Linked DNA regions of Alkaliphilus metalliredigens QYMF. The protein of the gene in region 1 binds, or shares a complex with, the protein of each later gene. Links are inferred from orthologs where the notes say so. Each region holds a gene or a part of one and is shown in the gene's direction. Other genes may lie near its edges.

Evidence for each region.
Region 2: the proteins of secG (region 1) and secY are in contact, whole or in part, in a crystal structure (PDB 5AWW), measured with the Thermus thermophilus proteins. The link is inferred for Alkaliphilus metalliredigens QYMF from one-to-one orthologs. Residues at the interface, in WP_223903268.1 of Thermus thermophilus: Tyr5, Ile9, Tyr12, Leu13, Ala16, Leu19, Val20, Val23, Leu24, Gln26, Glu27, Pro28, Gln30, Gly31, Ala32, Asp34, Leu35, Met36, Gly37, Gly38, Ser39, Ala40, Asp41, Leu42, Phe43, Ala45, Arg46, Val48, Tyr53, Thr56; in WP_096411648.1 of Thermus thermophilus: Leu14, Gln16, Arg17, Phe20, Ile34, Pro35, Pro37, Ile72, Arg108, Arg109, Asn112, Gln113, Arg116, Ile117, Ile120, Pro145, Gly146, Trp147, Phe152, Phe155, Val156, Val159, Thr160, Val162, Ala163, Gly164, Ala166, Leu167, Trp170, Glu173.

The regions. Positions count from the first base shown.
Region 1 is NC_009633.1:3,662,747-3,670,555, reverse strand. What follows is about bases 2,521-5,341. They hold secG (preprotein translocase subunit SecG), read left to right. Parts: upstream 2,521-3,724; coding sequence 3,725-3,958; downstream 3,959-5,341. Other genes in these bases: AMET_RS17540 (sodium-translocating pyrophosphatase), read left to right, coding at 4,028-5,341; eno (phosphopyruvate hydratase), read left to right, coding at 2,521-3,453. Also shown: tpiA (triose-phosphate isomerase), read left to right, coding at 1-584; gpmI (2,3-bisphosphoglycerate-independent phosphoglycerate mutase), read left to right, coding at 599-2,134; more of eno, read left to right, coding at 2,161-2,520; more of AMET_RS17540, read left to right, coding at 5,342-6,043; AMET_RS17535 (DUF1294 domain-containing protein), read left to right, coding at 6,154-6,465; rnr (ribonuclease R), read left to right, coding at 6,766-7,809. UniProt on the Bacillus subtilis protein: Involved in protein export. Participates in an early event of protein translocation.
Region 2 is NC_009633.1:4,566,250-4,572,760, reverse strand. Bases 3,131-5,957 are described here. They hold secY (preprotein translocase subunit SecY), read left to right. Parts: upstream 3,131-3,821; coding sequence 3,822-5,093; downstream 5,094-5,957. Other genes in these bases: map (type I methionyl aminopeptidase), read left to right, coding at 5,799-5,957; AMET_RS22270 (adenylate kinase), read left to right, coding at 5,149-5,796; rplO (50S ribosomal protein L15), read left to right, coding at 3,377-3,820; rpmD (50S ribosomal protein L30), read left to right, coding at 3,178-3,357; rpsE (30S ribosomal protein S5), read left to right, coding at 3,131-3,164. In the rest of the region: rplN (50S ribosomal protein L14), read left to right, coding at 1-141; rplX (50S ribosomal protein L24), read left to right, coding at 159-470; rplE (50S ribosomal protein L5), read left to right, coding at 504-1,043; AMET_RS22310 (type Z 30S ribosomal protein S14), read left to right, coding at 1,063-1,248; rpsH (30S ribosomal protein S8), read left to right, coding at 1,272-1,670; rplF (50S ribosomal protein L6), read left to right, coding at 1,700-2,239; rplR (50S ribosomal protein L18), read left to right, coding at 2,259-2,627; more of rpsE, read left to right, coding at 2,655-3,130; more of map, read left to right, coding at 5,958-6,511. UniProt on the Bacillus subtilis protein: The central subunit of the protein translocation channel SecYEG. Consists of two halves formed by TMs 1-5 and 6-10.

The DNA.
Region 1 (7,809 bases):
CTTCTAAAATAAAGCTTGGGGCCCAAAATATGCATTGGGAAGACAATGGCGCATTCACAGGAGAAATCTCTGCAGAAATGCTTAAGGAGCTTGGTGTGGATTACATCCTCATTGGACATTCTGAGAGAAGACAATACTTTAACGAGACCGACGAAACCGTCAACAAAAAGATAAAGAAGGCTTTAGAACAAAAATTAATGCCAATATTATGCGTGGGGGAAACCTTACAAGAAAGAGAAGCAGCCCAAACATTTGATGTAATCAAGAATCAGATAACCATAGATTTAGAAGGCATTTTACCAGATAGCATGAAGGATATTGTCATTGCATATGAGCCTATTTGGGCAATTGGAACAGGCAAGACCGCTTCTTCACAGGATGCCAACCATGTCATTGCCTATATTAGACAGCTAATCCAAGAAAAATATGACGATGGAATTTCAGAGACAGTTCGCATTCAGTACGGTGGTAGTGTGAAACCAGAAAATGCCACGGAAATCATGAATGAAGAAGACATTGACGGTGCCCTAGTAGGCGGTGCTAGCTTAAAAGCAGATGCATTTTTAGGAATTGTGAATTTCTAGAGAGGAAGAGATAAATGAAAAATCCTGTTGCATTAGTGATATTAGATGGTTTAGGAAATCGAGAAGGTGAGTTGGGCAATGCAGTGAAGAAGGCCAACTTACCTAATTACCACAGGTTGATGAGTCAATATCCCCATACGGAAGTTGAAGCCAGTGGTTTAGCAGTCGGGCTACCTGAAGGTCAAATGGGTAATTCGGAGGTAGGACATTTGAATATTGGAGCTGGAAGAGTTGTTTATCAGGAATTGACGCGGATCTCTCGAGCCATAGAAACTGGAGACTTTTTTAAAAATGAGCACTTTTTAAAACTACTTAGAAAATTAAAAACCAGTGGAAAAGCATTACATCTCATGGGTCTGGTTTCAGACGGAGGCGTACATAGTCACATGAATCATATTGTGGCGTTACTAAAGCTTGCGAAACGAGAAGGGCTAAAGCGAGTTTGCCTTCATTGCTTTCTTGATGGGAGAGATACACCACCCCAAAGTGGTCTGGATTATATCAAAAGCCTAGAAGCCAGTATAGCAGAAATTGGAGTGGGACGAATCGTTACCATTTCTGGACGCTACTATGCAATGGATCGAGATCAAAGATGGGAAAGAGTACAGCAGGCCTACGATGCCATGACTCTGGGCAAAGGAAGACTAGCTGAAGGGGCAATCACTGCAGTGGAGATGGCCTATTCATTAAAGGAAACAGATGAGTTTGTAATCCCAACTGTGATTCCAAATGATGAGGGAGAGTTTGAACTCATAGAGCCTGATGACGGCATCATTTTCTTTAACTTTAGACCGGATCGTGCCAGAGAAATGACCCGAGCCCTAATGGATGAAACCTTCGAAGGATTCAAAAGAGAAAAAGGATACTTCTCCTTAAACTTTGTATCCATGACTTCATATGATAAGACCATTGAAAATGCAGAGGTAGCATATCCGCCACAAAGCTTAGCAAACACATTAGGTGAATACATATCAAAGCAAGGCATAAAGCAGTTGAGAATGGCAGAAACGGAAAAATATGCACATGTGACCTTCTTCTTTAACGGTGGTGTGGAAATAGCAAATATAGGAGAACAACGAAAACTTGTACCCTCTCCTAAGGTAGCAACCTATGACCTGCAGCCAGAGATGAGTGCCTATGAGCTAACAGAAGAATTAATAAAAGAAATAGACAAAGATCAATATGACTTTATTGTGGTTAATTTCGCTAATCCTGACATGGTTGGCCATACGGGAATCGAAATTGCTGTGATCAAGGCATTAGAAACAGTAGATGAATGCTTAGGTAAGGTTATTGATAAACTAATTGAAAAGGGTGGCAAAGCCATTGTGACTTCAGATCATGGAAACGCAGAGGAAATGATTGATGAAGTGACAGGTGGACCCGTAACTTCCCATACAATAAACCCTGTACCATTAATCCTAGTAGGAGAAGAACAAACATCTTTAAGAGACGATGGGAAGTTGTGTGACATTGCCCCTACTCTACTAGAGATGATGAACTTATCAAAGCCACTAGAAATGACTGGGAAGAGCTTAATTAAAAAATAATTGGAAATTTGAGAGGAGAGAAACACATGACAATTATTAGTGATGTTTATGCAAGAGAAGTATTAGATTCAAGAGGGAATCCAACAATTGAAGTAGAGGTATACTTAGAAAGTGGTGTCTTGGGGAGAGCCATTGTCCCTTCAGGGGCATCCACTGGTGCATTTGAAGCCGTAGAATTAAGAGATGGAGATAAGGGACGTTACTTAGGAAAAGGTGTGTTAAAGGCAGTAGAAAATGTAAATGACATCATTGCTCCAGAAATTACAGGATTAGATGCATTAGATCAAGTGGCTATTGATAAAATAATGCTTGATTTAGATGGTACACCCAATAAAGCAAAACTTGGAGCCAATGCAATTTTAGGAGTTTCTATGGCTGTTGCAAAGGCAGCTGCTGAAGCCTTAGACATTCCTTTATTCCAATACTTAGGTGGCGTTAACGCAAAGCAGCTTCCAGTACCAATGATGAATATCTTAAACGGTGGTTCTCATGCTGATAATAATGTGGATATTCAAGAATTCATGGTGATGCCAGTTGGTGCTAAAACCTTTAAGGAAGCATTAAGAATGGGTACGGAAATATATCATAATCTAAAGGATGTTTTAAAAAGCAAGGGATTAGCCACAGGTGTAGGTGATGAAGGTGGATTTGCACCAAACCTATCCTCCAATGAAGAAGCACTACAAATTATTATGGAAGCAATCGAAGCAGCAGGATATAAGCCTGGGGTGGACATCAAGTTAGCCTTGGATGTTGCAGCAACAGAGTTTTATGACGAAGATGAAAAATTATACAAATTAACAGGTGAAGGTGTGACTAAAACGGCTGAAGAGATGGTAGACTTTTATGAAGCCTTAGTGAAGAAGTATCCAATTGTTTCAATTGAAGATGGTCTAAGCGAGGACGATTGGGAAGGTTGGAGAGTCATGACTGAAAGACTTGGAGATAACATTCAAATCGTTGGAGATGATTTATTTGTTACAAATACAGAACGACTAAAAAAGGGAATTCAAACAAAAACAGCCAATTCAATCTTAGTGAAATTAAATCAAATTGGAACCATTACAGAAACATTAGATGCCATTGAAATGGCCAAAAGAGCAGGATATACCACAGTCATCTCACACAGATCTGGTGAAACTGAGGATGCAACCATAGCTGACATAGCTGTAGCAGTTAATGCAGGCCAGATTAAGACCGGTGCACCAGCAAGAACGGATCGAGTAGCAAAATACAATCAGTTATTAAGAATTGAAGATATGCTAGGATTTACTGGACAATATATTGGAAACGAAGTGTTTTACAATATTAAAAAATAGTGTTAATATTAAGATGAGTGATGAGTAACTAAAATAGTTGCCATCATGCTAAAACTAGGTGCGTGTGCTTATTTTAGAGAGTAACCTATGAATGATGTTCAATAATGACAGAATAAAAATCACCGTAAATACCAATAATGAGTAAAAATACTCTTTATTGGTATTTACCTATTATTGGCTTTAGTTATGTAAAATGAATAATTAGGTTGATTTTTGTAAGCTTACTATGTTAAAATATGTATGTCAATCCCTTGATAGGAGGTGGAAAAATATGAGAATGTTTTTAATGATTCTTCAAGTCATCGCAAGCCTAGTACTTATTGGAAGTATTTTAATGCAATCTGGTAAAGGTGCAGGTCTTTCTGGAGCCATTTCAGGAGGCGGAGGCGCTGAGCAAATGTGGGGTAAAAAAGGTAAAGGTTATGAAGGAATGCTGAGCAAAGTCACAAAAGTGGGTGCAGTGATGTTTATCGTTGTGGCGGTTTTATTAGTTACAATTCAATAATGAGCATTATGAAGACTAATAAAGACTAAGGACTAAATAAAAAAGTAAATAACAGGAGGAACATAATAAATGGACTACTTGATATTGGCACCGATTGTAGGTGTGATAGCACTAATTTTCGCTTACATCCTTGCGGGGAAAATCAACGCGGTTGAAGCGGGCACTGACAGAATGAAGGAAATCGCTTCCTACATTCAAGAAGGCTCCATGGCTTTTTTAACAAGAGAGTATAAGAGTCTTGTTATTTTTGTAGTTGTACTATTTGTCGTATTAGGACTTGCAATTGGCTGGTGGACAGCAATTTGTTTCTTAATAGGTGCACTATTTTCAGCATTAGCTGGATTTTTTGGTATGCAAGTGGCAACAAAGGCAAATGTACGTACTGCCAATGGTGCTAGAGTAGGTGGTATGAACAAAGCACTAAGTGTTGCTTTTTCAGGTGGCGCTGTAATGGGAATGTCAGTAGTTGGACTTGGACTCTTGGGGATTGGAACACTATACTTAGTGATCTCTAATGTAACTGGAGATGCCGTGGAAGCTGCAGAAATCATAACTGGATTTGCATTAGGAGCATCTTCAATTGCTCTATTTGCCCGTGTGGGTGGCGGTATTTTCACTAAGGCTGCGGATGTTGGTGCAGACCTAGTAGGTAAAGTAGAAGCAGGAATTCCAGAGGACGATCCAAGAAACCCAGCGGTAATTGCGGATAATGTTGGGGACAATGTAGGAGACGTTGCTGGAATGGGTGCCGATTTATTTGAATCTTACGTTGGGTCAATTATTTCTGCCATTGCTTTAGGATTATTAGCATATGGATCAAACGGAGCATTATTTCCATTATTATTAGCAGCTATAGGAATCATTGCATCTATCATAGGAACTTTCTTTGTAAAAGGTGATGAAAATAGTGACCCTCATAAGTCTTTAAAAATGGGGACATATGTAAGTGGTGGGATCACAGTTATTGCGGCTTACTTTTTAAGCCAAATGCTATTAGGTTCGATTACAGGCTTTTTAGCAGTTGTCACAGGATTAATCGTAGGATTAGCCATTGGACAAGTAACTGAAATTTACACATCTGCAGAATTTAAGCACGTTCAAAAAATAGCTGACCAAAGTGAAACAGGAGCAGCAACAACCATTATTAGTGGACTAGCAGTGGGTATGGCTTCTACAGCATGGCCAATTCTAATCCTTGCGGTTGGTATCTTAGTTGCACATGGTGTAGCTGGATTATATGGTATTGCTTTAGCAGCAGTAGGAATGCTTGCCACAGCAGGTATGACCATCGCAGTAGATGCCTATGGGCCCATCGCTGACAACGCTGGTGGAATTGCTGAAATGTGTGATCTTCCTAAGGAAGTAAGACAAATTACAGATAAGCTGGATGCTGTTGGAAACACAACTGCAGCCATTGGCAAAGGGTTTGCAATTGGATCTGCTGCACTAACAGCACTTGCATTATTCGCAACCTATACAGCAGCAGTAAACTTAGAAATCATCAACTTAACAAGTCCTTCTGTTATTGCGGGAATGTTAATTGGTGGAATGCTGCCATTCTTATTCTCTGCTCTAACAATGGAAGCAGTAGGAAAAGCTGCTTTTGAAATGATTGAAGAAGTAAGAAGACAATTTAGAGATATTCCTGGAATTATGGAAGGAACTGCAACACCTGAGTACGCTAAATGCGTAGATATCAGTACAGCAGCAGCATTAAGAGAGATGATTATTCCTGGCGTACTAGCTGTAGTGGCACCAATCGCTACCGGTGTACTTTTAGGAACAGAAGCTGTCGGTGGATTGCTTGCAGGAGCCCTAGTTGCTGGCGTATTAATGGCGATTATGATGGCTAATGCTGGTGGTGCATGGGACAATGCTAAAAAGTATATAGAAGAAGGACATCACGGTGGAAAGGGTAGCGAACCTCACAAGGCCGCAGTTGTTGGAGATACAGTAGGAGATCCATTTAAGGATACATCTGGACCTTCAATTAACATCCTAATTAAGTTAATGACAATTGTGTCAGTTGTGTTCGCACCATTATTCTTACGATATGGTGGATTGTTAGGAAAATTCTTCGAGTAAACTAAAAACTAAGAGTCCTTAATCCTTGAGGTTAAGGGCTCTTTTTATGTGTGCCCTATGATAGAATACTTATTTTATTAAAGGTGAAGGTGTAAAGGAGTGGAAATGTTATGATCAAAGAATTTGCCAGTGCGTACAGTACAAGTGAGATTATCTACGGAAGTTATTTACTACTGATTAACTTCAGTTCCTTTATTTTAGTGTTCATCGATAAAAGAAAGGCAGAAAAAAAAGAATGGCGTATCAAGGAGGTGAGTTTGCTATTAATGGCTTTGGCGGGTGGAGGCGCAGGTGTGTTGATTGGAATGGTACTCTTAAAGCATAAAACCCATAAAAAGAAATTTACCATGGGAATTCCTTGTATTTACTTGTTGAATCAAATCATGCATCTGCTCATTTACTATTCCCTTAGACAATCCTAAATCCTCATGAAATACGACACAATGCAACAGTTTTTTTCATTTCCCGGGAAAAGTGTCAAAATACATAAGAAGCCATAAGAGATGCGAACATTTTGACAGTAGAAAAGAACACCAGATAAACAGGAATTTTCTGTTTATCTTTGAAAAATGATTAATGAATGCATTGAGAAGGGTATAATACTAAAGATAGTGAAATAGAAGTCCTTCACTTTTAGATAGGCACTTTATTAAATCACCATCATGTATAGAGTGTATATCAGATTAGAGGGGCAAGGATGAATTAAGATAGGAGGTTGAAAATTGACAATTAAAGATAAAATAGTAGAGTTTATGCGGGAGTCAGCCTACAGCCCGATGCTTGAAAATGAGTTGATGGAGTCATTAGACATTAATAAAGGTGAATCCAAAGACTTTTCCAAGCTTTTAGACGAGATGGAACAGGAAGGTTTCATTATTAAGACACGTAAAAAAAGATTTGGTGTACCTGAGAGAATGGGGCTGATTGTGGGAAGACTACAAGGACATGTAAAGGGTTTCGGATTTATCATTTCAGATAATCCTGAAGAGGATGATGTCTTTGTGCCTGCTAACCTAATGAATGGCGCCTTACATAATGATCGTGTCATTGCCCGAGTTAGTGTACCAACAACTCAATCCAAAAGATCAGAGGGAGACATTATACGAATACTGGTGCGAGCCAATGAAGAAATTGTGGGAACCTATGAAGATAGTCGAAGTTTTGGGTTTGTGGTAGCAGATGATGTGAAAATTAATGTTGATATTTTTGTATCTAAGAGTGAAGCAAATGGCGCTAAGAATGGCGATAAGGTTGTCTGTGCAATTACCAAATGGCCTGGAGCTCGGAGAAATCCTGAAGGAAAAGTAATTGAAATCATAGGACATAAGGATGATGCAGGAACAGATATTCTAGCCATTATGAGAAAACACAAATTGAACCCTAATTTTCCACAGGCAGTGGAAGCAGAGATTAAAGACTTGCCAGATGAAGTCCCAGATTCCGAAAAGAAAGATCGCGTGGATTTAAGAGATCTACAGATGGTCACCATAGATGGGGCAGACGCCAAGGATCTAGATGATGCAGTCTCTATCGAAAGACTAGAGGAGGGCAACTATCGTCTAGGGGTACATATTGCAGATGTCACCCATTATGTTCGTGAGGAGACAGCCCTAGATAAAGAAGCACTAGCAAGAGCCACCAGTGTCTATTTAGTAGACCGTGTGATTCCAATGCTACCTCGTAAGCTGTCCAATGGACTTTGCAGCTTAAACCCAAAGGTAGACCGACTGGCGTTATCTGTTTTTATGGAAGTGGCTTCAAATGGA
Region 2 (6,511 bases), 900 kb from region 1 along the record:
ATTAAATTTGATGAAAATGCTGCGGTTATAATCAAAGATGACAAGCAAATGGTGGGAACACGTATCTTTGGTCCGGTAACTAGAGAATTAAGAGATAGAGACTTTATGAAGATCGTATCCTTAGCTCCAGAAGTATTATAGTCGAGGAGGTGTTACGAATGCACGTTAAAAAAGACGATATAGTAGTTGTAATTAGTGGAAAAGATAAAGGCAAAAAGGGAAAGATTTTACACGCAATCCCTAAAAAAGAACGTATCATTGTTGAAGGTGTCAACATGGTCACAAAGCATCAAAAGCCGACTCAACAGAGTCAACAAGGTGGAATTATAAAGCAAGAAGCAGCAATTCATGTGTCGAATGTTTTACTTTGGGATAAAAAAGCTAACCAAGGTGTTAGAGCAGGACATAAAGTATTAGAAAACGGTGAAAAAGTAAGAGTAAGTAAAAAGACTGGAGAAGTTTTAGACTAATCCAAGGGTTAATGAAGGGAGGTACGTTTAATTATGGCTAGAATTAAAGATAAATATAGAAATGAAGTTGCACCAGCGATGATGGAGAAATTTGGATATAAAAGTGTTATGCAAATACCCCGATTAGAAAAGATCATTATTAATATGGGTCTAGGCCAAGCTAAAGAGAATCAAAAAGAACTGGAAATTGCAGTCAAAGAGCTTGGTATCATTGCAGGACAAAAGCCTATCACCACTAAAGCAAAGAAGTCAGTGGCGAACTTCAAAGTAAGAGAAGGAATGGCAGTAGGAGCAAAAACAACTTTACGAGGCGAAAAAATGTACGAATTTGCTGATCGTCTAATTAATATTGCGTTACCAAGGGTTCGTGACTTCAGAGGAGTCAATCCTAATTCTTTTGATGGAAGAGGAAATTATGCCCTGGGGGTTAAAGAACAATTAATTTTCCCTGAAATCGAGTACGATAAAGTTGATAAAGTTCGAGGAATGGATATTATCCTCGTTACAACTGCAAATTCTGATGAAGAGTCAAGAGAACTGTTAAGACTATTAGGAATGCCTTTTACAAAGTAGGGTAAGGAGGGAAAATTTAGTGGCTAAGAAATCTCTTAAAATTAAACAAGCGAGAACACAAAAGTATAGTACCAGAGAATATAGTAGATGTAAAATTTGTGGGAGACCTCATGCTTACTTGAGAAAATTTGGTGTTTGCCGTATCTGCTTTAGAGAATTAGCATATAAGGGACAAATTCCAGGTGTCAGAAAAGCAAGCTGGTAGGAATTAGGAAGGAGGGTTTTAGTATGACGATGACAGATCCAATTGCAGATATGTTAACACGTATTAGAAATGCAAGTGCTGTAAAGCATGACACGGTAGATGTACCTGCTTCAAATATGAAGAAGGATATTGCGAACATCCTTTTAAATGAAGGATTTATCAAGGGATTTGATGTAATCGAAGATGGGAAACAAGGAATCTTAAGATTACAATTAAAATATGGTCAAAGTAAAGAACGTGTAATTACAGGCATTAAGAGAATTTCTAAGCCTGGATTAAAGGTATATGCGAAAAGGGATGAAATCCCAAGAGTATTAGGTGGACTAGGAATTGCGATTATCTCTACATCAAAAGGAATCACAACTGACAAAGTTGCTAGAAAAGAAGGCGTTGGTGGAGAAGTAATTGCATACATCTGGTAATCGCAATTCACGTACAAGGAGGTGCAAGTATGTCAAGAATAGGTTTAAAACCAATTGAAGTTCCACAGGGAGTAGAAATAACAGTTGATGAAAAAAACATCGTGACTGTCAAGGGACCTAATGGTCAATTGAGTGAGAAAATTCACAGAGATATCACAGTTGAAACAGAAGCAAATGTGATTAATGTTGTTAGACCAACTGAGAATAAAAAACACAAGTCATTACACGGACTATCAAGAACACTTGTTGCGAACATGGTTGAAGGCGTAACAAAGGGTTATGAAAAAAAGCTAGAATTAGTCGGTGTTGGATATAGAGCGACAATGCAAGGAAAGAAGCTTGTATTAAGTTTAGGATTTTCACATCCGGTAGAGATTGATCAACCAGAAGGATTAACAATTGAAGTACCTTCTCAAACCCAAGTTACCGTAAAGGGAATCGATAAGCAACAAGTAGGAAACTTTGCAGCTAAGATTAGAGAATACAGAAAGCCTGAGCCTTACAAGGGAAAAGGAGTCCGTTATGCGGGCGAAGTCGTTAGACGTAAGGAAGGTAAGACAGGTAAGTAATAGAAGGGAGTGAGCTTAGGTGTTAAAGAAAGTGAGTAAAAACACAAATAGACAAGGTCGTCATCAAAGAGTCCGTAATAAAATTACTGGAACCTCTCAGCGTCCGAGATTGAACGTATATAGAAGTTTAAATCATATCTATGCTCAAGTCATCGATGACGTTGCTGGAATCACTTTAGTGGCTGCTTCAACATTAGATGAAGCAATCAAGTCACAAGTTGAAGCAAGTGGCAATCAAGATGCTGCAAAGCTAGTTGGTGAATTAGTTGGTAAGAGAGCATTAGAAAAAGGAGTTAGTACTGTAACTTTTGATCGTGGAGGATACATTTATCACGGTAGAGTGAAGGCTTTAGCAGATGGTGCTAGAGAAGCTGGCTTGAAGTTCTAAACAGTCTAAAAAGAAGGAGGGAAATCAATGCAATTTAATAAAAGAATTGATGCAAATCAACTTGACATGAAAGAACAAGTGGTTGATATAAGACGTGTTACTAAAGTTGTTAAAGGTGGTAGAAACTTTAGATTCGCAGCTTTAGTCGTTGTTGGTGACGAGAACGGACATGTTGGAGTTGGAACAGGTAAAGCAATGGAAATTCCAGATGCGATCCGCAAAGGAATCCAAGCTGCTAAGAAAAACTTGCTTCTAGTCCCAACTGTAGGCACAACAGTTCCGCATGAAGTAATTGGTCATTTTGGAGCTGGAAATGTATTGATTATGCCTGCGAAAGAAGGTACTGGTATCATTGCTGGTGGACCTGTTCGTGCTGTCTTAGAGTTAGCAGGCATTAAAGACGTAAGAGCGAAGTCTTTAGGAACAAACAACTCTAGAAATATGGTAAGTGCTACAATGGACGGATTAAGACAACTTAAAAGAGCTGAAGATGTAGCAAAGCTAAGAGGAAAATCAGTGGAAGAACTCTTAGGTTAGGAGGGTTGAAACCATGGCAGAGACAATTAAAATCAAATTAGTTAAAAGTAAAATAGGAACACTTCCGAAGCAGAGACAAAATCTCGAAGCTTTAGGATTGAAAAAGATTGGGCAAGTTGTTGAACAAAAAGATAATCCTCAGATAAGAGGAATGATCGATAAAGTAAGTCACTTAGTACAAGTGATTGAATAAGAACTGAGGAGGTGTGGACATGAAATTACATGAGCTTAAACCTGCTAAGGGTGCAGTAAAAGAAGTAAAAAGAAAAGGTAGAGGTCGTGCAACTGGTAATGGCAAAACTGCTGGTAGAGGTCATAACGGACAAAATTCCAGAAGTGGCGGTGGCGTACGAATCGGTTTCGAAGGTGGACAAATGCCTCTAGCTAGAAGACTACCTAAGCGAGGTTTCACAAATATATTTGCAAAAGTGTACAATGAAGTCAATGTTGATGTATTAAATAAGTTCGAAGACGGAACAACAATTACCCCAGAATTCCTTAAGGAAATGGGCGTAATCAAGCAAATAGAAAAGAATGGCGTAAAGATCCTTGGCAATGGCAACTTAGAGAAGAACTTAACAATTAAGGCCCAAAAGTTCACTAAGTCAGCTGCTGAAAAAATTGAAGCTGCTGGAGGAAAGGCAGAGGTGATTTAAGGTGATAACAACCCTAAGAAATGCTTGGAAAATTCCAGATTTAAGAGGGAAGATTCTTTACACCATGATGATGCTAGTCATTTTCCGTCTTGGCTCAGTGATTCCTGTACCAGGAATTGATATTGAGGTAGTAAGAAATATTGTTGGTAATGCACAGTTATTTTCTTTGTTAGATTTATTTTCCGGTGGTGCTTTTGGTAACATGACTATCTTTGCATTGAGTATCACACCTTATATTACTGCTTCAATTATTATGCAGCTTCTTACGATTGCAATCCCAGCTTTAGAGGAATTGTCAAAAGAAGGAGAAGAAGGACGGAAGAAGATCGCTCAATACCAAAGATACGGTACGGTGGTGTTAGCACTAATCCAAGCAACTGGAATTAGTATTGGCCTTTTCAGACAAGCACTGATTCAAACAGATGCTTTTAGTATAATTGTTGTTATTTTAACCTTGACTGCAGGAACCGCGTTCCTAATGTGGTTAGGGGAGCAAATCACAGAAAAAGGAATTGGTAATGGAATTTCATTGCTCATCTTTGCAGGAATCGTTTCTCGTGTTCCTGACAGTGTGTATAGAACCTACGTTTTAGCACAGCAGGGTGAGATTTCAATCATTTCTATTATTGCATTTCTTGCGATTGCAGTACTTGTTATCGCAGCTGTTGTATTGATTACTGAAGGCGTTAGAAAAATACCAGTACAATATGCAAAGCGCGTTGTTGGAAGAAAAATGTATGGTGGACAAAGTTCACATATTCCATTGAAAGTGAACCAAGCAGGGGTAATTCCGGTTATCTTTGCAATGTCACTATTATCCTTCCCACAAATCGTTGGTTCCTTTTTTCCTGGAAGTGGATTTGAAGGATTTGTAAATCGTTTCCTAACACCATCTACAGGAATGGGTACATTTATTTATGTCATGATGCAAGCAGTATTAATTATTTTCTTCACGTATTTCTATACAGCGGTTACATTTAATCCTGCTGAAGTAGCAACGAATATGAAGAAAAATGGAGGTTTTATTCCTGGGATCAGACCTGGAAAGCCAACATCTGATTATCTAAACCGTGTGTTAACAAGAATCACATTAGCCGGTGCTTGCTTCCTAGCGACAATTGCAGTCTTACCAATCGCATTGAGTCAATTAATTGGCATGCAAACAGCATTTGGTGGTACCGCACTATTGATTGTTGTTGGGGTTGCATTAGAAACAATGAAGCAAGTTGAAGCACAAATGTTAATGAGACATTATCAAGGATTTTTAAAATAAAGGAATCAAGGGGGGTTAACCCCCTGAATCTAATTTTATACCGGGAGATGGTAAAATGAGATTGCTTTTACTTGGACCACCGAGTGCCGGCAAAGGTACTCAAGCTTCGGGGATTGTAAACAAGTATCATATTCCACATATTTCAACCGGTGATATGCTAAGATCTAATATTAAGCAGGGTACAGCCTTAGGGAATAAGGCAAAGGAATATATGGACCAAGGATTGCTTGTCCCAGATGAACTTGTTGTTGCAATTGTTGAAGATCGATTGCAGCAAGATGACTGCCAAGAAGGTTTTCTGTTAGATGGTTTTCCAAGAACTGTCGTTCAAGCAAAAGCATTAGATGATGTACTGGACAAAATGGGAGTCACCCTAGACAAAGTTGTGAGCATCGAAGTCCCTAAGGGAACCTTAGTGGAACGAGCTGTTGGACGAAGAATGTGTAAAGAGTGTGGCGCTACCTACCATATATTATTTAACCCGCCAACTAAAGCGGATCAATGTGATAAATGCGGTGGACAGCTGTATCAGAGAGATGATGACACTGAGAAAACTGTTACTAAACGAATTTCAGTTTATTTGGATGAAACAGAGCCTTTAATTGAATATTATTTAAAGCAAGGTCAGCTAGTGACAATTGAAGGGCAACAAGAAATTGGAAAAGTCTTTATAGACATCGTTGAAGCTTTAGGGAGAGATTAATTATGATCTATCTTAAGTCTCGACAAGAAATAGAAATCATGCGTGAAGCTGGCAGAATTGTTGCTGAAACCCATGAACTGCTAAAAGAAGCAATTAAGCCAGGCATAACAACAAAAGAGCTTGATGAAATTGCTGAGGCTCATATTATAAGCAGAGGGGCAACACCTGCCTTTAAGGGTTATGGTGGTTTTCCGGCTAGTATATGTGCATCAGTTAATCACGAAGTAGTGCATGGAATCCCTGGATTAAAACGACTTGAAGATGGTGATATTATTAGTATAGATATCGGAGCATTCTATCAAGGTTATTGCGGCGATGCTGCTAAAACCCACGGAGTAGGAAATCTTAGTGAAAAACCCCAGAAACTGATAGACGTAACCCGTCATAGTTTTTATGAGGGAATTCAATTTGCTAAAGAGGGCTATCGGCTCTCAGATATATCTCATGCCATACAAAGCTATGTGGAGTCCTACGGATTTTCTGTAGTACGAAACTATGTGGGACACGGCATCGGCAGTAAGATGCACGAAGAACCGCAAATCCCAAACTATGGACCACCAGGTAAGGGACCAAGGTTACAAGCCGGAATGGTATTGGCGATAGAACCAATGATTAACATTGGGACCTACGAAGTTAAGGTGCTTTCAGACGATTGGACAGTTGTAACATTAGATGGAGAATACTCAGCCCATTATGAGCATACCATAGCCATTAC